4 regions of the Nonomuraea fuscirosea genome follow, and region 1 is predicted to be linked to each of the others. Evidence: riboswitches for the same ligand, from Rfam matches in the RefSeq annotation. Region 1 holds a riboswitch; each other region holds the start of a gene.
What was found. A riboswitch is a leader RNA that binds a small molecule or an ion and turns the genes downstream of it on or off. The one in region 1 is predicted to bind cyclic di-AMP.

Region 1 (5,619 bases):
CCGGCGGGGTGGTCCTGCTCGACGGGACGCTGCTGCTGGGGCGGGGGCTGGCGTTCGAGGTGAGCGTGCACCTGTGGCTGTCGCCCGGCGCGCTCGAACGCGGCACGCCCGAGGACGAGAGGTGGCGGCTGCCCGCCTACCGGCGCTACGAGCGGGAGGTGCGGCCGCAGGAGACGGCGGACGTAGTCGTACGGGCCGATCATCCGCGGCGGCCGGCCGTCCTGGTCGAAAACGCGGCCGGAACCTGATCAGCCACCGGGAAGAGCCGTGGTGGCCGCCTCGGAAGGGGAAGGTCGGCGGCCACCCGGCCGTCATCGCGCGGTAGGGCGCTTGCCGTGGTTCGCCTTCTTCTTCTTGCGTGCCTTGCCCTTGCGTGCGCGCCTGGCCATGAGCTCGCCTCCCGGTGATCGAGAACGGGTGATCCGGTACGGGCATGAGTTCCCAACGTCTCTCCCCGCGCTGACCAGCGCAAGTGGTCCCGGCGAACTAACATTCCCCAACAATTCCGTGTCATAATTTGGTGGAATCTGTTGGAAGGAGCGGGCGTGCTCGCACAGCAGCGTCAGCAGGCGATTCTCGAACGCGTGCGCAGCCACGGCGGCGTCCGGGTGGCCGATCTCGTACGCGAGCTCGGCGTCTCCGACATGACGATCCGCCGGGACCTGGAGGTGCTCGCCGAACGCGGGCTCCTGGAGAAGGTGCACGGCGGCGCGACCGCGCTCGGCCCCGGATCGACCGAGGAGCCGGGCTTCACCGCCAAGTCCGCCCGCCAGCAGCAAGAGAAGGAGGCCATCGCGCGGCAGGCGGCGGGCCTCGTCCGGCCCGGCACGGCCGTGGCGCTGTCGGCGGGGACGACCACGTGGGCGCTGGCCCATCATCTGATCGGCGTGCCCGACCTGACCGTGATCACCAATTCGATCCCGGTCGCGGAGGTCTTCCACCGCAACCCGCGCGCCGATCGCACCGTGGTGCTGACCGGCGGGGTGCGTACGCCGTCCGACGCGCTGGTGGGGCCGGTCGCGGTGGCGGCGATCCGGCGGCTGCACGTGGACACGCTCTTCCTCGGCGTGCACGGGATGAGCGTGCGGGCCGGGTTCACCACGCCCAACCTGCTGGAGTCGGAGACCGACAGGGAGCTGGTGACGGCGGCGACCCGGCTGGTCGTCCCGGCCGACCACACGAAGTGGAACACGGTCGGCATCAGCACCATCGCCGAGCTGAGCGAGGCCCACGTGGTCATCAGCGACGCGGGGCTGCCCGAGGACGCACGCACGGACCTGGCCGAACGGGCCGGGCAATTGATCATCGCGGAGGGCTCGCAGTGAAGCGCACCATCACCCACCTGGCCGACGGCCGAGAGCTGATCTACTTCGACCGGCGCGACGACGCCGACAGGAGCGCGATCGACCGGCGGCCGCTCGACCCCCGGCCGGTGGCCTCCGAGTTGCGCTACGACCCGCTGACCGAGGAGTGGATCGCGGTCGCCGGGCACCGGCAGACGCGGACGTTCCTGCCGACCGGCGGCGCGTCCGAGTGCCCGCTGTGCCCGTCGACGGACGAGCGGTCGACGGAGATCCCGTCGTACGACTACGACGTGGTGGTGTTCGAGAACCGCTTCCCCTCTTTCTCCACAAATTTCGGGACTTATCAGGAAGTGGGCGGGCTGAGTGAGGTCCGTCCGGGTGTGGGGAGGTGTGAGGTGGTGTGCTTCACCTCCGACCACTCCTCCTCCTTCTCCCGGCTCTCCGACGCCCAGGTGGAGCTGGTCATGGAGGCGTGGGCCGACCGCACGGCCGAGCTGTCCGGGATCGAGGGCGTGGAGCAGGTCTTCTGTTTCGAGAACCGGGGCGAGGAGATCGGCATCACGCTCGCGCATCCGCACGGCCAGATCTACGCCTACCCGTACGTCACGCCCAAGACCAAGCTGCAACTCGGCGCGGCTGCCCGCCATCGGGGGCCGGGCAACCTCTTCGCCGACGTGCTGGCCGCCGAGCGGGAGGCGGGGACTCGGGTGGTGGCCGCCAACGAGCTGTGGACGGCTTTCGTGCCGGCCGCCGCCCGCTGGCCGTTCGAGGTGCACGTGTATCCGCACCGGCAGGTGCCCGATCTGGCGGCGCTCACGGAGGAGGAGCGGGCGGCGTTCGCCCCCCTCTACACCTCGGTGCTGCGGGCCTTCGACGGGCTGTTCGGCGTGGTGATGCCGTACATCTCGGCCTGGCACCAGGCGCCCGTACGCCAGGACAGGGAGCTGGCGTACCTGCACCTGGAGCTGTTCAGCATCCGGCGGGCGCCGAACAAGCTGAAGTTCCTGGCCGGCTCGGAGTCGGCGATGGGCGCCTTCGTCAACGACGTGCTGCCGGAGGAGGCGGCGCTCATGCTTCGGTCACAGGTAGATCACTAATTGATTTCTGCTTAAGGTCGCATGACTCGTGATCTACCACTAATATCCCCATAAGCACCGGCCACAACAGCCGTAGCTTGCCTAATCCCGGGCGCGTGGCCCGGGAGCCGGGGACCCGAAACCGCACCTGGGGTGAATCCGCTTCGGTGGTAGGGCGCACTCCCATGCCCGAACCCGTCAGCTAACCCGGCCGGCAGAGGGAGAGGAACACCTACGTGGCGGCTTCGTCCCCCGCGACTCTTGCCATCGGTCTGATCACCGCCGCCGCCGTCGCCGTCATGCCGGCGATGCCGGCGTCCGCGGCCCCCAAACCCTCGGAGGCGAAGCTCCGGGCGCAGCTCAAACAGCTCAACACCAAGGTCGACAAGCTCATCGAGAAGTACAATCTCAAGCGCGTCGAGCTGGCCAAGGCCCAGCAGGCCGCCGAGGCGGCCAAGGCCAGGGTGGCCGCCGCCGAGCAGACGCTGGTCACGGCCCAGCAGCGGGTCGCCGAGATCGCCCGCCTGCGCTACCAGAACGCCGATCCGTCGCTGCCCGTCTTCCTGACCCCCGAGAACGGCAGCAGCGCCGCCATGCTCGAACAGCTGACGGCCGAGCAGCAGGCGATCGTGCAGAGCGTGGCCAAGGCCAAGGACGACAAAGTGAAGGCGAGCAAGGAGGCCGCCGCGCTGGCGACCAAGATCAAGACCGACGCGGCCGCGGTGGACGAGCAGCGCGACGACGCCGAGGACCTCATCGACGACATCGAGGACAAGCTCAAGGACCTGGTGCCGTTCGGGTCGGGCCGCAACTCCGACGGCTCGTGGGCGCCCCAGTTGCCGTCCGGCGCCGAGCACATCACCCCGCGTACCCAGCTGATGAAGGAGCAGGTGGCGAAGAACTTCGCGCTGCCGTTCTCCGTCGGCTGCTTCCGCGCGGGCTCCAGCGGCGAGCACCCACTGGGCCGGGCCTGCGACTTCATGATGAGCACGGGCGGCTCGATGCCGTCGGCCGCCAACAACGCCCTCGGCGACCGGCTCGCGGACTGGGCGCTGGCGAACAAGGGCAAGCTGGGCGTCAAGTACGTGATCTGGAAGCAGCGGATCAACCAGGGATCGGGCTGGCGCACAATGTCCGACCGCGGCAGCATCACCGAGAACCACTACGACCACGTGCACATCTCGATGAACTGAAAAGGGGACGAATAGCATCTGATGAGCTATTCGCGCTCTTGAAGAAGGCGTTTTAGCCGGTCGTCGGTCTGCAGGGTGACGCACTCCAACGGGTCTCAGTGGAGGGTGCCGCACACCTGGTGCTCGTGGACGGTGTCGTGGTGCCGTTGCACCCGCAGGACGCGGTGTTCACCGGGATGCTGACGGAGTGGGAGCGGCAGCAGCGGGCGCGGCTGCCGGCGGCCTCGACGATCAAGACGCGGGTGGATCTGGTGCGGCGGTTCGCGGCATTCACGGCAAAGGTAACCTGCTCCGACTGCGGCGAGCCGGCGCCGCCCGTCGTGGTTCCGGACGGCCGCAGCGACACCAACCGCGTCCTCTGCTCCCGGTGCTATGCACGTCCTCGTCGCCCCTGCGGGGTCTGCGGACGATCCCGCCGTGTCGCGCTGAAAGCCACTGACATCAGCCCTGACATCTGCCCTGCGTGCTATCAGGCACCCGAGGTGTCCTGCGCGATCTGTGGTCGGCGCGACCGTGGTCGGCACACCGGCATCGGTGATGTTCCGGCGCGCTTCGGTTGCATGCTCGCCGTCCGCGTGGACACCCTGCTCACGGGGCCTGACGGGAGCATCGCAGGGACACTGATGCCGCTGCGCGAGGCCATTCTCGCGACGAACAACGCCCAGGCCGCCCTCTCCAACTTAGAGGTCCTAACAGAAAGATCAGCAGACGAGGCGTCGCCAGCAGATGATCGCCGCGGCGAGGGTCATGAATGCTTCGTGGATGTCGTCGCGGATTTCCCAGCGGATGCGCAGGCGGCGGAACCAGTGCAGGAGCGCGATCGTCCGCTCGACCACCCACCGGTGAACGCCCAGGCCAGTGCCGTGTGGGGTGCCGCGCCGGGCGATGATGGGCTTGATACCGGTGCGCCAGACCAGGCGGCGGTACTTGTCGTGGTCATAGAATCGCCCGACTCACACGCAGCCACACCCACCATCGCGACGACCGTCGCCCCGGCCAGCCCCTCCACCCCACCAGCTTGTCCCGCCGCCCAACCCAGCTCGGCATCGAGGCCCGTCCCGACCGCAATAGCGCCCTGCTCGATGACGCCCATCAGCTCCCTCCACCCGTGATCGGCAGACTCCTCGGTCTCGCGCCGGGAACCGTCGACCGGTGGGCAACGATCCCCGGTGGGCGATGGGCCCGCTACAGCAACGTGGCAGGTCGCACACCCGACCGGGCTTGACGGGCCGCAAGGAGTCAAGAACCGGCACCGGCTCCTGTCGTGAACAGCCAGGCCGTCGAGAGCTCAGGGCCTGAATTACCCCAGCTCGTGGACATATGCGCCTTGGCTCCTGCAGGATTCGAACCCGATCACTCGAGGAGGCGGCCCTCATGCGTGAGCGGCATATGAGGTGGTCAGGACTGAGTAGAGGTGGATGACGTGGCCGAAGTGCGCGAGACGCTGCTGTCTGTCTTTGAAAGCCAGTTACGAGGCCTGGTTCCGCAGGACTTGCCATGGGGGCCGTCGTCGAGCGCGACGGGTCGCTGGTTCGCACCCACTATGGCACCCACGGGACCGTCGACCACACCGGTCCAGCCGGCGACGACCTGGCGGAGTTGATCCGTCGACTAGCAGGACCTCTTCGCCGCGCGCCACAAGCCAATCGAGTGGAAGGTTTACGCTCACGACCCCCCGCTGCTCGGCGAATCGCTGCGGGCCGCGGGGTTCGTCCCGGGGCCGGAGCGCTCCCTTCTCGTGGCTGACATCGCGGACGTTCCGTCGCCCGAAGTCCTCCGGACGGGCATGAGGGTACGGCACCCCCTCTCCGGAGAACGTGAGCGACTGCTCCGCAGGGCCGTGGCCACACCCGAGCAACGACGACCGCTCTCCGAGATGGAGGCCGACGGGACGGGATCGGAGATGGAGATCCTGGTGCTGGAGCACGACGGGCGAATCCTGGACACACTCTGGATCGAACGCGTGGGCGGCACCGACTTCGCAGCCATCGGAGGCATCACCGGCCCCCGCCGCGAACTGCTCCAAGCCGCGGCCGCCTGGGCCGA
Region 2 (5,619 bases), 770 kb from region 1:
ACCGCCGCACGATCCCGGGGCGGCCCCCCAGCCGCTGGGGCCGCCCGTCACGGGCGATCCGACCGATCTGGCGCTGCTGATGCGGCTGAAGAAGGCGCTGGAGGAGCTGTCGTGAGGTTCCCCTCACTCAGGAGGAGGCCACCGGTGGAGCTACGACAAGAGGTGCTGGAGGAGATGACGCTCCTCCGCGAGCGTACGCCGGACGTGAGCGGCAGCGTCGCCTGCACGGTGGACGGCCTGCCGATCGCCTGCGACCTGGAGAGCCGTACCAGCGAGCAGGTCGCGGCACTGTCTGCGGCGCTGCTCGCGATGAGCAGCCGGATGCTGGTCATCACCGGCCGGGGAGCCCTGGAGGAGACGCTCATCTCCGGCACCGCCGGCTTCGTGGCCTTCTACGCCGCCGGCCCCACCATCGTCCTCACGGTCCTGGCCGGACCCGGCGCGAACGTCGGGCTGCTGCGGCTCGAGGGCAGGAAGACGGCCGCCGCGGTGGCCGCCGTCGCAGCACGCAAGCACTGAACCGAACCCGTCAGAAAGGAGAAACGAGACATGGCTGGAATGGACGTCTCCCTCAAGGAGATGATGAGCATCGACGGCACGATCGGCGCGGCCATCGTCGATCACGGCAGCGGCATGGCGCTGGGCACGCTCGGCGGCTCCAAGGACCTCGACCTCCAGATCGCCGCGGCCGGCAACACCGAGGTGGTCAAGGCCAAGCTCCGCACGATGGACTCGCTCGGGCTCAAGGAGACCATCGAGGACATTCTCATCACGCTGGGCACCCAGTACCACATCATCCGCCCGATCACGGGGCGCGGCGGCAAGGGGCTGTTCCTCTACCTCGCGCTCGACCGCTCGCGCGCCAACCTGGCGCTGGCGCGGCACCAGTTGCGCGGCATCGAGGAGAAGCTGGAGATCTGAGCGCGCCGTGGCCCGCGCCCGGGGCGCGGGCCACCGCCCGCCGGCTCAGGCGGAGGTGAGCTTGGTGATCTCCGCGGCGAAGGCGGGCCAGAGCTCGCGCGGCAGGTCGTGCCCCATGCCGGGGTAGGTCACCAGCCGCGCTCCCGGGACGGCCGCCGCCGTCGCCCGGCCGCCGGCCACGGGCACGAGCGGGTCGGCCTCGCCGTGCAGCACCAGCGTCGGCACGCGGACCCCCTTCAGCCCCTCCGTACGATCGCCCGAGGCCATGATGGCGGCGAACTGCCTGGCCGTGCCCGCCGGGTCGAAGCTGCGGTCGAAGGCGCGCCCGGCCAGCTCGACGATCCGCTCGCGGTCCAGCTCGTAGCCCGGCGAGCCGATCACCGCCCACCGCTCCACCGCCTGCTCCAGCGCCGTCTCGCGGTCGGCGGGCGGCCGGCCCATGAGCGCCGAGGAGGCCGCCTCCGTGGGCGGGGCGACGGACGGATTGGGGGTCGACATGATCGAGGTCAGGGTCAGCACCCGCCCGGGATGGCGGATGGTCAGCGCCTGGGCGATCATCCCGCCCATCGAGGCCCCCACCACGTGGGCGGACGGCCAGCCGAGCACGTCCATGAGGGCCGCGGCGTCGTCGGCCAGGTCGTCCAGCAGGTAGGGGGCGGGGGCTCCCGCCGCGGGCACGCCCGCGTCGTGGAAGTGGGTGGACAGCCCCACGTCGCGGTTGTCGTACCTGACGACGTGGTGCCCCTGCTCCGCGAGGAGCTCACAGAGCCCTTCGTCCCATTGGATCATTTGGGCGCCCAGGCCCATGATGAGGAGCAGGGGCCGGCCCTGCGGTGAGCCGAAGCTCTCGTAGGCGATGTCGATGCCGTTCGCGGCTGCGCGGTTGGTCACGGAGACCAGAATGACATTCTGGTCCTGACTCCGCAAAGGTGGGCGTCCGGGTCAGTTCTGCGGCGGGGTGGCCGGGTTGCGGTCACGCTCGCCCCACGCGCCGGTCGAGAAGGGGACCGGGTAATTCTTCTTGCCCATGCCGTCGCCCCACTTGGTGATGACGTAGTCGATCTCGATGTGTCCCTGGCCGCCGACGCCGTCCACGCCCAGCGTGCTGGAGTTGAACCGGCCGCCGGTCAGCTCGGCGAAGGTCTTGGCGTCGAGGTCGAGCATGATGCCGCGGTTGGAGGGCTCGCCGGGGCCGCGGTCGCCCACGAAGAAGGGCATCTTCTTGCCCTTGTACATCACGTACCCCTCGGTCAGGAGGGGCCAGCTGGGGCTGGCGGCCAGCCCTTTCTGCATGGGCTTTCCACTGGCGGGCAGGCCGGTGTCGCCGGCGCGGCCGGAGGCGTCGTCCCAGAAGTACGAGGCCGTGGTGGAGCCCTTGAGCAGGACCTTCTCGTCCGTGCCGGTCTCGGCGTGAGCGGCCGGGCCGGCGATGGTCAGCGTACCGATGGCGATTGCGGTGAGGAGGGTGAGGGAACGCAGGCCAGAACGGGCAGACATGAAAAGGTAAACCCTTCGCGAGGGGACAGGGAGTTGCGCCCATGGGGGAATGGCACGTAGCGGGGAAAATCACCTGACGTCGCTACGCGGGGCGCAAATTGACGAGCCTTGGGAGAAGGGGGCCGCTCTAGTAGGCGGCCGGCATGCGGTCCGGGGGTACGACGCGCTGCTGCATGGGGTGATTCGTCCTCTCCATCACACCTACCGGGTTAGCTGACGGGTTCGGGCGTGGAGATGCCCTACCGGCGTGGTGGCCGGATTCACCCCATGAGGTGGGTCCCCGGTTCCCTGGGTTCGGGATTCGGCGCCAGTCGGCTGTCCCTGTGGGTAAGGACTAGGTCACCGGCTGGTAATGGCCGTTACTCTAACTATGCAAACGGACATACGCAAACGTTCCATCACAAACCGGTCGAAAGATCTACCTTCGTCAGGGAATGAAGAAGGGGGCACGGGCATGCCGTACCCCCTCGGATTTTTCGCCTCAGCCGCCGCTCTTGCGCCTGAACGATCTCTTACTCGCAGCCGGACCGTGCGCCCCGTGGATCTTCGAAGGGTCGACGCCCCTGCCACCCGCGCCCGCGCCCGCAGCCTGGTTGCGCTTGCGCTCCAGTGCCTCACGGAACTTGCGCTTCATCTCGTCCTCGGGAGTTTCGCTGACTTCCGGCTCCGGTGTATCCGCCATGAGGACCTCCAAGGTGTTGGGGACAGTCACAGCTTCGCATGACACCGCTTACGACGCGAAACCGGCCTCGACCTTGCCTTGTGGCACAGAAGGCGGCCGCAGCCGCCGGTTGGGCAGCGCCACCAGCGCCACCAGCGCGATCACGGCCCCCGCGATCCCGAGCGCGGGGACGACCAGCGCGGCCGCCGAGGCGTGGGCCGCGGCCGCCCCGTGGAGGGGAGCGCTCGCGGCGACCTCCGAGGTGTAGAGGGTGCCGCCGACGGCCAGCGCCACGGAGCCGCCGATCTGGCGGAAGAAGGTGAGGTTGGCCGAGGCCGTGCCCAGCTGACCCGGGTCGACCGACTGCTGCGCGGCCACGGTCAGGCCCGACAACATCGGGCCCATCCCGAGCCCCAGCGGCAGCATCCACAGGGCCAGCGCCAGGCCGCCGCTGTCCACACTCAGGTTCAGGCAGAGCAGCGCCCCGGCCGCCAGCAGGAACGGCGCGGCGACCAGCCACGGCTTGTACCGGCCCGTCCTGGACATGAGCGCGCCCATGAGCACGCTGCCCAGCACCATCGCCAGCGTCAGCGGGTAGATCCGCAGGCCCGACTCGGTGGCGCTGAACCGCAGCGCCTCCTGGAAGTAGCGGGGCAGGAAGACGACGCCGGCGTACATGCAGAAGGCCGTGAAGAAGGAGGTCACCATGACCAGCGTGTACGTCCGGTTCGCGAACAGGCCCATGGGCATGATCGGATCGGCCGCCCGCCGTTCCACCAGCACGAACACCACCAGCGACGCCAGCGCGAACCCGATCGGCCCGGCCACGGCGGTGTCGGTCCACGTGTGGCCGTCCATGCCCTTCTCCGTCAGCCCGAGCAGGAGCGCGCTGATGGCCACGGTGAAGACCGCGATGCCCGCGTAGTCGGGACGCCCGCCGCCGGTCCCCCGCCGGTTCGGCAGCCGCAGCACGACGACGGCGATCAGCGCGAGCCCCAGCGGCACGTTCACGTAGAAGGCCCAGCGCCAGCTCGCCTGGTCGGTGAACAGCCCGCCGAGGAACGGCCCCGCCAGGAACGTCAGCCCCATCACGCCGCCGAGCGCCCCCTGCACGCGGCCGCCGTTGCCGCTGCTCGGCGGGAACATCTCCATCACCAGCGCGATCGACAGCGGCAGCAGCGCGCCGGCCCCCAGCCCCTGCAACACGCGGAACGCGATGAGCTGCCCCATGTCCTGCGCCGCCCCGCACAGCGCCGAGCCCGCCACGAAGACCACCATGCCGATCAGCAGCAGCGGCTTCCTGCCGTGCTGGTCGGAGAGCCTGCCGTAGAGCGGCACCGTGACCGTGGACGTCAGCAGGTAGGCGGTCACGACCCAGGTGTAGAGCGTGCTGCCGCCGAGCTCCGTGGTGATGCGCGGCAGCGCCGTGCCCACGATCGTCTGGTCCAGCATCGCCAGGAACATCCCGCCGAGCGCGGCGAGGAGGACGAGCCCGTCCGGCTTCGTGTCAGTATTCACATGTGAAGAGTGATATGTAAGAGCTTACATGTCAAGCCGTCGCTATGCTGGCGGTCATGTCCCTACGGATCGCGCTGCTCGGGCTGCTGTCGGCCGTCGGCCCGGCGAGCGGTTACGACCTCACCAAGAAGTTCGAGCTCTCGCTCAACCACGTCTGGCAGGCCGGGCACACCCAGATCTATCCGGAGCTGGTCAAGATGGCCGCCGACGGGCTCGTGCGGGCCGAGGCGGAGGGCGCGCGAGGGCGCAAGACGTACACGGTCACCGAGGAGGGGCGGCGTCAGCTGCGCGGATGGATGGTCGAGCACGTGCCGGCGTCCACGATCCGCAGCGAGATCGCGTTGCAGGCGTTCCTGCTGCCGCTGCTGGAGCGGGACGAGGCGATCGAGGTAATCGAACGCATCAGGGCGGGCTTCGCGGAACGGCTGGCGTCGCTGGACTGCAAACCGGCCGGGGTCTTCGGCCAGTACGCGCTCAACCTGGGGATCGCGCAGGCCAGGGCCGGCCTCGAATGGGCCGACGAAACCCTCACCGCCCTCCGCCGCCCCTGATCTCCGGCGGCTTCGCGGCCTCAGGGTAAAGGGGTTCCGTTACGTTCCTGGTGTTGCGTTGGAGCGGTCCAGGAAAGGGATACCCCAATGAGACTCCTCGGCCGTGACCTCGCGATGGATCTGGGAGCCGCGAGCACGCGAATCTACGCCAGACGCAAGGGCATCGTGCTCGACGAGCCCTCCGCCGTCATGTGCGACGGCCGGACGGGCAAGGTCATCGGGTACGGCGCCGAAGCCGCCGCGCTCGGCGGGGGCGGGCGTACGTGCTGGCCGGTCAGCGGCGGGCTGCCCGCCGACACCGAGCTGGCCCGGCGCATGATCCGGCACTTCCTGCGCAAGGTGCACTGGCATCCGTACGCCCGGCCGCGGGTGATCATGGCGCTGCCCTCCGACTCCACCCCGATCGACCGGGCCGCGCTGCGCGACATCGCCTACGAGGCGGAGGCGCGGACGGTGCAGCTCGTCCCGCAC
Region 3 (5,619 bases), 3.2 Mb from region 1:
GGCCGTTCAAGACCCACATCAACGCCTACGACATGGAGCTCTACCTTCGCATCGCGATCGAGCTCTACCTCAAGCGGCTCGTGGTGGGCGGCATCGAGAAGGTCTTCGAGATCAACCGCAACTTCCGCAACGAGGGCGCGGACTCCACGCACAACCCCGAGTTCACCATGATCGAGGCGTACGGCACCTACCTCGACTACAACGACATGGCCGACCTCACCCAGCGGATGTACCAGAAGGCCGTGGTGGCCGCCCTCGACACCACGGTGGTCGTCCACGACGGGCAGGAGATCGAGCTCGGTATGCCCGAGTGGCCGCGCATCACCCTCTACGGCGCGGTGTCGCAGGCCGTGGGCGAGGAGATCACCACCTCCACCACCCTGGAGGAGCTGCGCAAGCTGGCCGACCGGCGCGAGATCCACTGGGACCCGAAGTGGGGCTCGGGCAAGATCGTGCAGGAGCTCTTCGAGGAGCTGGTCGAGCACACGCTGATCCAGCCCACGTTCGTCATGGACTACCCGCTGGAGACCTCCCCGCTGGCCCGCAACCACCGCGACGACCCGTTGCTGACGGAGAAGTGGGACCTGATCGGCTTCGGCACCGAGCTGGGCACCGCCTACTCCGAGCTCAACGACCCGATCGAGCAGCGCCGCCGGCTGGTGGAGCAGTCACTGCTGGCGGCCGGGGGCGACCCCGAGGCCATGCAGGTCGACGAGGACTTCCTGCAGGCGCTCGAATACGCGATGCCGCCCACGGGTGGCATGGGCGCCGGCATCGACCGGATGATCATGGCGTTCACCGGCAGGAACATCCGGGAGACCATCCTGTTCCCGCTGGTCAAGCCCACGCACTGAGGCGTTGTCACCCGGTGCGGCCCTCGGCGGGGCCGCACCGGCGGCGCGGCACCCACGTGGAAGCGGTCGCGATCGGCCGGGCCTATCACCGCCGGCACCGACGCGCCCTGTGTCCCTCCAGGGCCGGTGGCCGGCGACTCGCGCCCGCTCAGCTCCTGTATCCGCGTCTGCGCGCTCGGGGGCTCGTCTCCCGGGCGCTCGCGGCGGAGTGCGGCGAGCTCGCGGAAGTGGTCGCGAAACTCCCTTTGGGCCTGCCCGGTTTCCGATCCGAGCTCCGCTGTAAGCATCGGGTCAAGGCTGCGCGCCAGGATCTCACTCCAGCCGCGGCAGCGTCCGTGGTCCTCCTGGGGCGCCTCGGGCCCCTCGCTGATCACCATGACCGGAAGTGGCCGGGCCGGAGCGGACATGAGGCCGCTCCCGCCGGGCGGCGCGACGATCGGGCCGGCGGTGGCGGTCTCGACGCGCGGGCGCGGGCGCTGGAACATGCGGGGAGTGAACGCCCTGCTCGCCGGGGCGGGCAGCCCGGTGTGGTCGGACGGGTCCGTCCACAGGACGGACACGGCCTGCTGACCTGCGGCTGCGTTCTCCACGGGCGCGGCGCCGCGGCCGGAGCCGGGATCGCGGACCAGGGTCGCGCGTGGTGGCTGCGAGTGATCCCGCCACGCGTGCGGAACGACGTGGCCCGCGCGCGCGTCTCGTGGAGACGGGGATAAGGATCACGCAGAAATTCGCGGTCGAATGGAGCAAAACCCAGCGCGTCCGCCGCGTTCGTCATTGCCGGATCCCGGCCTGCCGGAAGGCTCGATGACGTCGTTCATCGTACGACGATCATTGGCGACATATCGCGAGTGCGTCATATATATCGGATCATGTCAATAGCGCTCGTCAAGAGCGCGGATTGTCATGCTTGACGACCTTTCCAGGATGCGTTTACCGTCTGCGAGGAGCGACTTCGGCCCGCTTGAGAGGCCCAAGTTCAGCTGTTGGGGGGGAGGGCTCCCGATGGATTTGCTCACGGAAGGCGTTGAGTTGAGCCATGCCGACCTTGCGTTGCTGGCGGAGCTGGCCAAGGGAGTCACGGTCGACCGGGTGGGCAGACGTCTTGACATCAGTGGCCGTACGGTACGCCGAAGATTACGGGGTATCTGCGACCGCATCGGCGTGGCCACGGCGATCGAGGCGGTCGCCTGGGCGGCCCGCCGCCAGTTGATCTAGCGACGGGCGAGGGGCGCCCGCGGCGGCGGGTACGGGCGTGGGTACGGGCTCAGTCGGCGATGCGTACGGCGCCGGCGAACGGCCGGTTGGCGAGCGAGGCGATGCGCACCACGTCGCCGGTCCGCGGCGCGTGCACCATCATGCCGCCGCCCAGGTAGATGCCGACGTGGTGCAGGTCGCCGTAGAAGAAGACCAGGTCGCCGACGCGCATCTCCGAACGGGTGACGTGCCGGCCCGCCGTCCACTGGCTGCCGGTGTAGTGCGGCAGTGAGATGCCCACCTTCTGGTAGGCGGCCATGACGAGGCCGGAGCAGTCGTAGGAGCTCGGCCCCTCGGCGCCCCAGACGTACGGCTTGAGCTGCTGCGTGAGCGCCCAGCGGGCGGCCTGGGCCGCCTTGCCGGCGCCGACGATCGGCAGGTCCACGCGCGTGGCGCGGGTGCCGGGCCGTCCGGCCTCGCCCAGCGCCCGGCTGAACAGGTTGCTCTCGACCTTGGTGACCAGCTTGGTGATCTTGTCGCGCTTGCCGCCCAGCTCGTCGACGAGCTGCTCGACCTCGTCGATGCGGGACTTGGCGCCGGCCCTGGCCCGCTCGGCGGCCGCCCTGGCCTTGGTGACGGCGTTGACCGCCTCGCCCTGCTGCTGCTCCAGCACGTACGTGGTGGCGGCGCGGTCGAGGAAGGTGTCGGGGTCCTTGGAGGTGGTGAAGGCCAGCACCCGGCCCAGGCCGCCCGTGATGTAGGCGTTCTCGGCGAGCATGGCGGCCTTGGCCCGCTTGGCGGCGAGATCGGCCTCACTGGTGGCCAGGGTCTTCTTCGCGGCCTCAGCGGCCTTCTTGGCGGTCTTGAGCTTCTCCCGCTGGCCGTTGTACTGCTCGCTCAGCGTCTCGATCTCGGTGTGCATCTTCTCGACCCGCTTGGCCAGCTCCTTGAGCGAGGGTTTGGGATCGGCGGACGCGGAACCGACGGGGATCGCGATGAGGAACGCGGCGATCGTGACACTCACCACACCGAAGCGGTGCGGCCGCCGAGACCGTTCCGGAGGGCGGGCGTGCTTGCCCGCCGTCTTCCCCCCACCGTGGTGCGTGCGCTTCACCAACCAGCTCCTCTCATGGACGCCTACCGGGTTAGCTGACGGGTTCGGGCCGGAGCAGCCCTACCGAACGATTCGGATTCACCCCAGTGGTGACGATGGGGGTCGTCACCGGCGGGTCCCCGGCTTCCCTCGCGGGAATTGGGCGTGTCTCTCACGTTGCGACACGTGGGGGACATCGTCGCAGGACACTAATGCACTCCGGGTTCGTGCTCAACCAGAACTGCCGAGTCTGTAGAGGTTTCACAACCGAAGGGTCACAAGGTGATCTCGTGCCCCCTCGTACAGAAGCGACTTTATGTCCCCTTTGCCCTTGCTTCCGCCGCGCCCGCGGGGCCGGCGCCAGGGGCGCGCCCATATGACCGGCCCATGTAACAGGATGGGCCGGGACATGGCAGTTAGGGCCGAGCCGTAATGACATCTGTACTCTGGAGAGCCATGGAGCAGGTGGCCGAACTGACGATGCCCGAGACCGCGGTGGTGGTCCGGCGTGCCCGCACGCCGGACGTGCGCGCGGTCAGGAGGCTGGTGGACACCTACGCGGGCGCGGGCTCGCGGCTCCTGGAGAAGGCCACGGTGACCCTGTACGAAGACGTGCAGGAGTTCTGGGTCGCCGAGCGGGGCGGGCAGGTGGTCGGCTGTGGCGCGCTCCACGTGCTGTGGGAGGACCTCGCCGAGGTCCGCACCGTGGCCGTGGATCCCGAGTGCCGGGGCATGGGCGTCGGCCACCGGATCGTCTCGGCGCTGATACAGCAGGCGACGGATCTGGGTCTGCGGCGTGTATTCTGTCTAACTTTTGAGGTCGATTTCTTCGCGAGACTCGGGTTTCGCCCGATTCAGGGCACCCCCGTCTCACCCGAGGTGTACGCCGAACTTCTCGCCTCCTACGACGAGGGCGTGGCGGAGTTCCTCGACCTGGAACACGTCAAACCGAACACCCTGGGCAACACCCGCATGCTGCTCCATCTGACATCGGGTGACGCGGACCTTGACCAGATGGAAAGGTGATTGTTGATACCTATGTCGATACGTTGGGCAGCACAGGCATGTGTCCTGACACGTGCCACATGCGCACTCGAAGCGAGGTGACACGGTGAGCACCGGACAGCCGCCGTATCCACAGGACGACTCCGGAGAAAACTCTGCCCCCGGCACCCCTTACGGGCAGCAGAACTCGGGCCGCCATCCCGGCGAGCCCGATCCCGACGTCACTGTGGTCGGCTACCGGGCGGACGACGCCTACGGGCAGCAGCCCCAGTACGGTCAGCAGCAGGGCTACGGACAGCAGCAGCAGTCCCAGCCCGGCTACGGCCAGCAGGGCTACGGCCAGCAACAGCAATACGGCCAGCAGCAGCCCCAGCACGGTCAGCAGCAGGGTTATGGACAGCAGCAGCAGTCGCAGCCCGGCTACGGCCAGCAGGACCAGTACGGTCAGCAGCAGGGCTACGGGCAGCAGCAGGGCTATGGACAGCAGCAGCAGTCCCAGCCCGACTACGGCCAGCAGGCGCAGTACGGGCAGCAGGGCTACGGCCAGCAGCCCCAGTCGGGTCAGCAGCCGCAGTACGGTCAGCAGCAGCAGTCGCAGCCCGGCTACGGCCAGCAGGACCAGTACGGTCAGCAGCAGGGCTATGGACAGCAGCAGCAGTCCCAGCCCGACTACGGCCAGCAGGCGCAGTACGGGCAGCAGGGCTACGGCCAGCAGCCCCAGTCGGGTCAGCAGCCGCAGTACGGCCAGCAGCCCCAGTCCGGCCAGGACCAGTACGGCCAGCAGCAGGGCTACGGCCAGCAGCAGGGTTACGGGCAGCAGCAGCAGTCCCAGCCCGACTACGGCCAGCAGGCCCAGTACGGGCAGCAGGGTTACGACCAGCAGCAGGCTTACGGTCAGCAGGGCTACGGTCAGCAGCAGCAGTCGCAGCCCGGCTACGGCCAGGGCTACGACCAGCAGCAGGCCTACGGCCAGCAGGGCTACGGTCAGCCGCAGCAGTACGGGCAGCCCGGCTACGGGCAGCCCTACGGCCAGCCGGTCGGCGTCCAGCCGCCCGGCGCTCCGGCTCCGCTGGCGGAGTGGTGGCAGCGGTTGGTGGCGAGGATCATCGACATCGTCATCCTCTACATCATCAACATCGTCATCGGGATCGTCTTCGGTCTCTTCATCGTCGCCAGCTACTCCTCGAGCACCGGCGCGAGCAGCGGTTTCCTCACCTCCACGGTGGTGGGGATCCTGACGAGCGTGATCGTGACGGCGCTGTGGGTGGTCTACGACTTCTTCCTGATGAAGTCGAAGGGCCAGACCGTCGGCAAGATGGTCATGGGCATCAAGGTCGTTCCCGTCGGGCAGATGATGCCGCCGGGCGGCCTGCCCACCGACATGGCGCTCAAGCGCGCCGGCGTGACGTGGGGCGGTTGGATCCTCAACGTGGTCCCGTTCGTCGGGTGGCTGATCGGCTGGGCCGTGGTGGC
Region 4 (5,619 bases), 970 kb from region 1:
GAAAGCCGGCGGGGCCATACCTGTCCGGCCTCGGCGGGCGACGATCACACCCTGTTGTCACACACCCGTCCGGCCGTACGCTCGATCAACCCGACGCAGGTGAAGGACGGAAGGCATGGCCGGGCCACTCGAAGAGCGATTTCGCAGCGTGCGCGATCTGCTTCCGGAATATCGGGTGGAGACGGCCCGCGGCCGGATCGTGGTGAACGAGTCCGGAACGTGGCAGCACAACACGCTCGTCTTCCAGATGGTGTGCCGGCTGATCGGCCCGGCGGTCGAGCGGGGCTGGGAGATCTGGCCGAACATCACCGTCTATCTGGGCCAGAACGCCGACCGCTACGTGCCCGACCTGGCCGTGGTGCCCCGCCGCCCGCGCATGCGGATGGAACACGCGGTGTACGGCGACGCGACCGTGCTGCTCGTCGACATCGTCACCGCCGGCAGCGTCTACGAGGATTATCACGTCAAGCCGGGCGAATACGCGCGGGGCGGGGTGCCGCTTTATCTGCTGGTCGATCCGCTGGAGTGCACGGTGAAACTCTTCGGCCGGCCGGAGGGCGGGAAATACGGGACGGAAATCCTGGTGGCGGGCGCCGAACCGCTCATTCTTCCGGCGCCCTGGGAATTCGCCGTGGAGACGCGGGAACTGTGGTGAACCGATTCCCCGGGGCCCGCGGCCTCGGGGAACGCAGCACGGCTCCTGGAATCAGACGATCTTGTGGATCCAGTTGTGGGTGTCGGGGCGGGCGCCGTACTGGATGCCCACCAGCTCCTCCCGCACGCGCATGGTCACCGGGCCCGGCGTGCCGTCGGCGATGGTCCAGGAGCGGTCGGCGCCCTTGACCGTGCCGACCGGCGTGACCACGGCGGCGGTGCCGCACGCGAACACCTCCGTGAGCTCGCCCGACTCGCACGCGGCCTGCCACTCGTCCACGCTGATGAGCCGCTCCTCGGTCTCCAGCCCGAGGTCCCCGGCCAGCTCAAGGATCGAGTCCCTGGTGATGCCGGGCAGCAGGGTGCCGGTGAGCGAGGGGGTGACGAGCTTGCCGCCGAAGACGAAGAACAGGTTCATCCCGCCCATCTCCTCCACGTAGCGGTGCTCGTGGGCGTCCAGCCAGACCACCTGGTCGCAGCCGTTCTCCACCGCCTGCCGCTGCGCGACGAAGGCCGCGGCGTAGTTGCCGCCGCACTTGGCGAAGCCGGTGCCGCCGGGGGCGGCCCTGGTGTACTCGGTGGACAGCCAGACGGAGACGGGCTTGATGCCGCCGGTGAAGTACGAGGCCGCCGGCGAGGCGATGACCATGTACTTGTAGGTCTTCGACGGGTAGTTGACGCCCAGCCCCGCCTGGGTGGCGATCATGAAGGGGCGCAGGTAGAGGCTGTGCCCCTCGGTGGTGGGCACCCACTCCTTGTCGGTCTGGACGAGCAGCTCCAGCGAGTCGACGAAGGTCTCCTCGGGCAGTTCCGGCATGGCCATGCGCGCGGCGGAGCGGTTGAAGCGGGTGGCGTTCGCGTAGGGGCGGAAGGTCACGATCGACCCGTTGAGCTGGCGGTAGGCCTTGAGCCCCTCGAACAGCTCCTGCGCGTAGTGGAAGACCGCGGTGGCCGGGTCGAGCTGGAGCGGCCCGTACGGCAGCAGCCGGGCGTCGTGCCAGCCCTGGCCCTCGGTGTAGTCGATCGAGATCATGTGATCGGTGAAGGTCTGCCCGAAACCGGGGTCCGTCAGTACCTGCTCCCGCTCGGCCGCGGTGCGAGCGTGGTCGGATAGCTGCACGTCGAAGCTGAGCTTCTGAGCGATGGTCATGACGGCGGTCCTTCTCTCTGCGGTCTACCGAAAATCTACCGAAATCTAGCGGATGTACGGGATCTGCTTGCTGACTGCGGCCCCGCCGCGGTGAGCGGCCATGCCCGTAAGGGCAGTCCGTACTTCCTATTGTCTCGCCATATGGGATAGCAAGGGGCCAAAGGGATGATTAGTCCTTTTGACACTGAGCGCTGCACGCGTGGCCGCCGGAACCCGAACCCGCACACGAAAAAGCGCCCGGCAGTCCTCCTCGGACCGCCAGGCGCTTGATCGGGGCTAGGCGGTCCTAGCCGGATACTCGCGCGGTGATGTCGTCGCCGATCTCGTGCGTGGTGCGACCGGCCCAGCCGGCCAGGCGCTCGACGATGTCGTCGGCGACCGCCTGCTCGACCTTGGCCGCCTCGGCGCGCAGGCCGAGGTGGTCGAGGAGCATGGCGACGGACAGGATGGTCGCGGTGGGGTCGGCCTTGCCCTGGCCGGCGATGTCGGGCGCGCTGCCGTGCACCGGCTCGAACATGCTGGGCGCGGTCCGCTCCGGGTTGATGTTGCCACTGGCGGCCAGGCCGATGCCGCCGGCGATGGCCGCGCCGAGGTCGGTGATGATGTCGCCGAACAGGTTGTCGGTGACGATCACGTCGAAGCGCTCGGGCTGGGTGACGAAGAACATCGAGGCCGCGTCGATGTGGCTGTAGTCGGTGGTGACCTCGGGGTATTCCTCGGCCACCCGGTTGACCGTGCGCTGCCACAGGTCGCCGGCGTAGGACAGCACGTTCGTCTTGTGGACGAGCGTGAGCTTCTTGCGCGGCCGCGACTTGGCCTGCTCGAACGCGTAACGCACCACGCGCTCGACGCCGTGGGCGGTGTTGAGCGACTCCTGGGTGGCGATCTCGTGCGGCGTGCCCCGCCGCATGACCCCGCCGGTGCCGGCGTAGAGGCCCTCGGTGCCCTCGCGGACGACGATCATGTCGATGTCCTCGGTGGGCGTGTCGGCCAGCGGCGTCTCCACGCCGGGGAACAGCTTGACCGGGCGCAGGTTGACGTAGTGGTCGAAGGTGAACCGCAGGCGCAGCAGCAGGTCGCGCTCAAGGATGCCGGGCGGCACGCTGGGGTCGCCGATGGCGCCGAGCAGGATCGCGTCGAAGCCGCGCAGCTCCTCCAGCACCGAGTCGGGCAGCGTCTCGCCCGTGCGGTGGTAGCGTGCGGCCCCCAGGTCGTAGTGGGTGGGCTCGATCTTGGTGCCCACCGCCTCCAGGACCTTGAGTCCTTCGGCGACGACCTCGGTGCCGATGCCATCCCCGGGGATGACGGCCAAGCGGATGTTACGCGACTCCATGGGCGGTACCTTACCGGCTCGTCTCGTCTGACGAACACACCATCTCAACTTCCGGACGTCCGATTTTTGGGGGTTTACTACCTTTTGACCCATTCGCTAGAGTCCATCGGGCCTAATCCACGCAGCCGCTGCGTGGAGCCGGGGACCCATCTCTCCCCCAGGGGCGAATCGGCGCCCAGCGCGCCGTAGGGCTGTCTTCCAGGCCCGAGCCCGTCAGCTAACCCGGCCGGCCTCATGGAAGGACAGTGCTCTGTCTCGTATCGCCATCGTCCTGGCGGCGGCCGCCGCCGGACTATTCCTGGCCACCCCAGCAGCCCAGGCAGCAACCGACGACGACGACACCACCACCCTGACCGGCGCCGAGATCAAGCGCATCCAGGAGAAGCAGACCCCCGCTCCGCCCTGGAAGGTCGCGATCAGATACGCCATGGACAAGCGCGGCACCCCGTACGTATGGGGCGGCGCGAGCAGACAGGGATACGACTGCTCGGGGCTCATGCTCCGGGCCTACGAGGCGGCCGGGATCGAACTCCCGCGCACCGCCAGCGAACAGTACGGGGCGTTCTCCAGGAAGATCTCCTGGGACCACCTCAAGCCCGGCGACCTGGTCTTCTTCAGCGGCCTCGGCCACGTGGGCATGATCTCCAAACCCGGCTACATGGTGCACTCCCCCCACACGGGCGACGTGGTCAAGGAGGAGAAGCTCTCCGACTGGCGCAGGCAGGCGTTCGTCGGTGCGGTCCGGCCGGACCGCGCGGGCGTACGCCAGTGGAAGCACGTGCTCGAACAGCGTGAGGAGTCCGGCCCCGCCCCGCTCACCGCCTCCGTGTTGTGAGCCGGGGCTAGACGGCGGGTGGGCGGCGGCCGCGCGGGGCCGCCGCCCACCCGCACACCCCCCCGGCCCGCGGGATCAGCCGTCCAGCAGAGCCTGGGCACGCGGGGTGCGGACGTAGAGCACGGACCTGCCGACGCGGTGCTTGGTGACCAGGCCGGCCGACAGCAGCAGGGTGAGCTGCTCGGAGACGCTGGCGGAGGCCAGGCCGGTGCGGCGGGACAGGTCGGTGGTGGAGGCGGGGGCGTCGAGCTCGCCCAGCAGCAGCGCGCGGGAGCGGCCGACGACCGCGGCCAGCGCGCCGGGGGCGGGCGCGGCGCCGCGTTCCCACAGCGTGGCGATGGCGCGGACCGGGTAGGTGATGGCCACCTGGCCCGGGGAGTCGGTGCGGTAGAGGAATCCGGGCCAGACGAAGATGGACGGGGCCAGCAGCAGGCCCTCGCCGTTCAGCGTCCTGGACCACTCCGCCGGGCGGCGCTCCAGGTAGAGGGTGCGGCCTTCCCAGCGGATCGCCGGGTGCAGGTCCGCGAACACCCCGGCGGGGCCGAGTTCGGCCAGTCGCCGGGCCCGATGGAGCAGGTCGCCTTCGAGCAGGGTGCGCATACGCGGCCAGTGCGGCGCCATGGCCAGCCGCCAGTAGGTCTCGATGGCGTCCACCAGCCGGTCGAGGCCGGCGGCCGGATCCCGGTACAGCTCCATGGCACGCCCGGTCAACGAGCCGGGTGTCTCGTCCGCCATGCGGTCGAGGTCCGCGCGGATGATCTCGTGGGGGGTCGCACGCAGCATCGCCAGTTCGCCGGCCAGGTCAGGGAGCGGGCTGGTGGGGACGGGGCACAGGAAGTCGGGGATGTACGAGCCGCCGGGAACGAGGTCGAGCAACGGGGCCAGCTCGCCGCCGAGCCGGGCGCCCACCTGCTTGAACCACGGCAGATGCAGGACGCGCCCGGCGGGGGTGCGCAGGGCGTGGACGCCGGTGGAGACCTCCCTGAGCGGGGAGTACGCGAACCTGATCGAGGTCAGGTCATGGACGGAGAACGTCACGGTGAGCATGCCCGACTCCCCCCATGGATTCGGCTGCCGCCGAATCTATCGCGGAGACCCGTGCCCCGGCCACACCATGGGACACACGACGGGCTCGCCCCACCGCCCAAGTGATCGACCCAAGTGATCGAGCAGGAGAACTCACATGCGCAAGGTCGTGCTCTACCACCTCATGTCCCTCGACGGCATCGCGTACGAGGAGGGCGACTGGCTCGCCGACGACGGCCCCCAGCTGATCGCCTACCTCAACCGGGTCATCGCCACCCAGGACGACGTCCTGCTGGGACGCGGAACCTACGACTACTGGGCCGGCCACTGGCCCACCTCGGACTTCCAGCCGTTCGCCGGCTTCATCAACGCCACCCGCAAGCACGTGCTCACCTCCGGCACGCCCGCCCTGTCATGGGCCGGCTCCACCTTCGTCGCCACTCCCGCGCCCGAGTACGTCACCGCGCTCAAGCAGGAGACGGGCGGCGACATCGGCATCCACGGCAGCATCGACCTGACCCGGTCGCTGATGCGGGCCGGGCTCGTCGACGAGCTGCGGCTGGTCGTCGCGCCGGCGGTGGTGGGCCAGGGCAGGCGGGTGTTCGACGGCGAGGAGGTCCG

Region 2: it holds a riboswitch for cyclic di-AMP, as region 1 does, so the genes downstream of both, OIE67_RS02130 (hypothetical protein) here and OIE67_RS05505 (coiled-coil domain-containing protein) in region 1, are expected to answer to the same signal.
Region 3: it holds a riboswitch for cyclic di-AMP, as region 1 does, so the genes downstream of both, OIE67_RS45990 (C40 family peptidase) here and OIE67_RS05505 (coiled-coil domain-containing protein) in region 1, are expected to answer to the same signal.
Region 4: it holds a riboswitch for cyclic di-AMP, as region 1 does, so the genes downstream of both, OIE67_RS01150 (C40 family peptidase) here and OIE67_RS05505 (coiled-coil domain-containing protein) in region 1, are expected to answer to the same signal.

The regions. Positions count from the first base shown of each region.
Region 1 covers NZ_CP109074.1:1,225,016-1,230,634, reverse strand. Annotated here, with positions in the region: gene OIE67_RS05520 (nucleoside/nucleotide kinase family protein) at 1-248, shown strand, start outside; gene OIE67_RS55360 (50S ribosomal protein bL37) at 312-389, opposite strand; gene OIE67_RS05515 (DeoR/GlpR family DNA-binding transcription regulator) at 546-1,325, shown strand; gene galT (galactose-1-phosphate uridylyltransferase) at 1,322-2,401, shown strand; cyclic di-AMP (ydaO/yuaA leader) riboswitch at 2,470-2,611, shown strand; gene OIE67_RS05505 (coiled-coil domain-containing protein) at 2,617-3,573, shown strand; partial or broken gene OIE67_RS55355 (IS5/IS1182 family transposase) at 4,275-4,520, opposite strand; gene OIE67_RS05495 (hypothetical protein) at 5,360-5,619, shown strand, end outside.
Region 2 covers NZ_CP109074.1:457,754-463,372, reverse strand. Annotated here, with positions in the region: gene OIE67_RS02150 (hypothetical protein) at 1-115, shown strand, start outside; gene OIE67_RS02145 (roadblock/LC7 domain-containing protein) at 145-519, shown strand; gene OIE67_RS02140 (hypothetical protein) at 550-921, shown strand; gene OIE67_RS02135 (alpha/beta fold hydrolase) at 967-1,812, opposite strand; gene OIE67_RS02130 (hypothetical protein) at 1,864-2,418, opposite strand; cyclic di-AMP (ydaO/yuaA leader) riboswitch at 2,602-2,735, opposite strand; gene OIE67_RS02125 (DUF5302 domain-containing protein) at 2,900-3,100, opposite strand; gene OIE67_RS02120 (MDR family MFS transporter) at 3,149-4,597, opposite strand; gene OIE67_RS02115 (PadR family transcriptional regulator) at 4,654-5,148, shown strand; gene OIE67_RS02110 (rod shape-determining protein) at 5,236-5,619, shown strand, end outside.
Region 3 covers NZ_CP109074.1:10,017,488-10,023,106, reverse strand. Annotated here, with positions in the region: gene lysX (bifunctional lysylphosphatidylglycerol synthetase/lysine--tRNA ligase LysX) at 1-854, shown strand, start outside; gene OIE67_RS46000 (hypothetical protein) at 1,260-1,424, shown strand; gene OIE67_RS45995 (LuxR C-terminal-related transcriptional regulator) at 1,857-2,069, shown strand; gene OIE67_RS45990 (C40 family peptidase) at 2,119-3,162, opposite strand; cyclic di-AMP (ydaO/yuaA leader) riboswitch at 3,168-3,317, opposite strand; gene OIE67_RS45985 (amino-acid N-acetyltransferase) at 3,598-4,167, shown strand; gene OIE67_RS45980 (RDD family protein) at 4,253-5,619, shown strand, end outside.
Region 4 covers NZ_CP109074.1:259,341-264,959, reverse strand. Annotated here, with positions in the region: gene OIE67_RS01165 (Uma2 family endonuclease) at 149-655, shown strand; gene OIE67_RS01160 (branched-chain amino acid aminotransferase) at 707-1,804, opposite strand; gene OIE67_RS01155 (3-isopropylmalate dehydrogenase) at 2,091-3,137, opposite strand; cyclic di-AMP (ydaO/yuaA leader) riboswitch at 3,237-3,384, shown strand; gene OIE67_RS01150 (C40 family peptidase) at 3,565-3,972, shown strand; gene OIE67_RS01145 (ArsR/SmtB family transcription factor) at 4,048-5,019, opposite strand; gene OIE67_RS01140 (dihydrofolate reductase family protein) at 5,156-5,619, shown strand, end outside.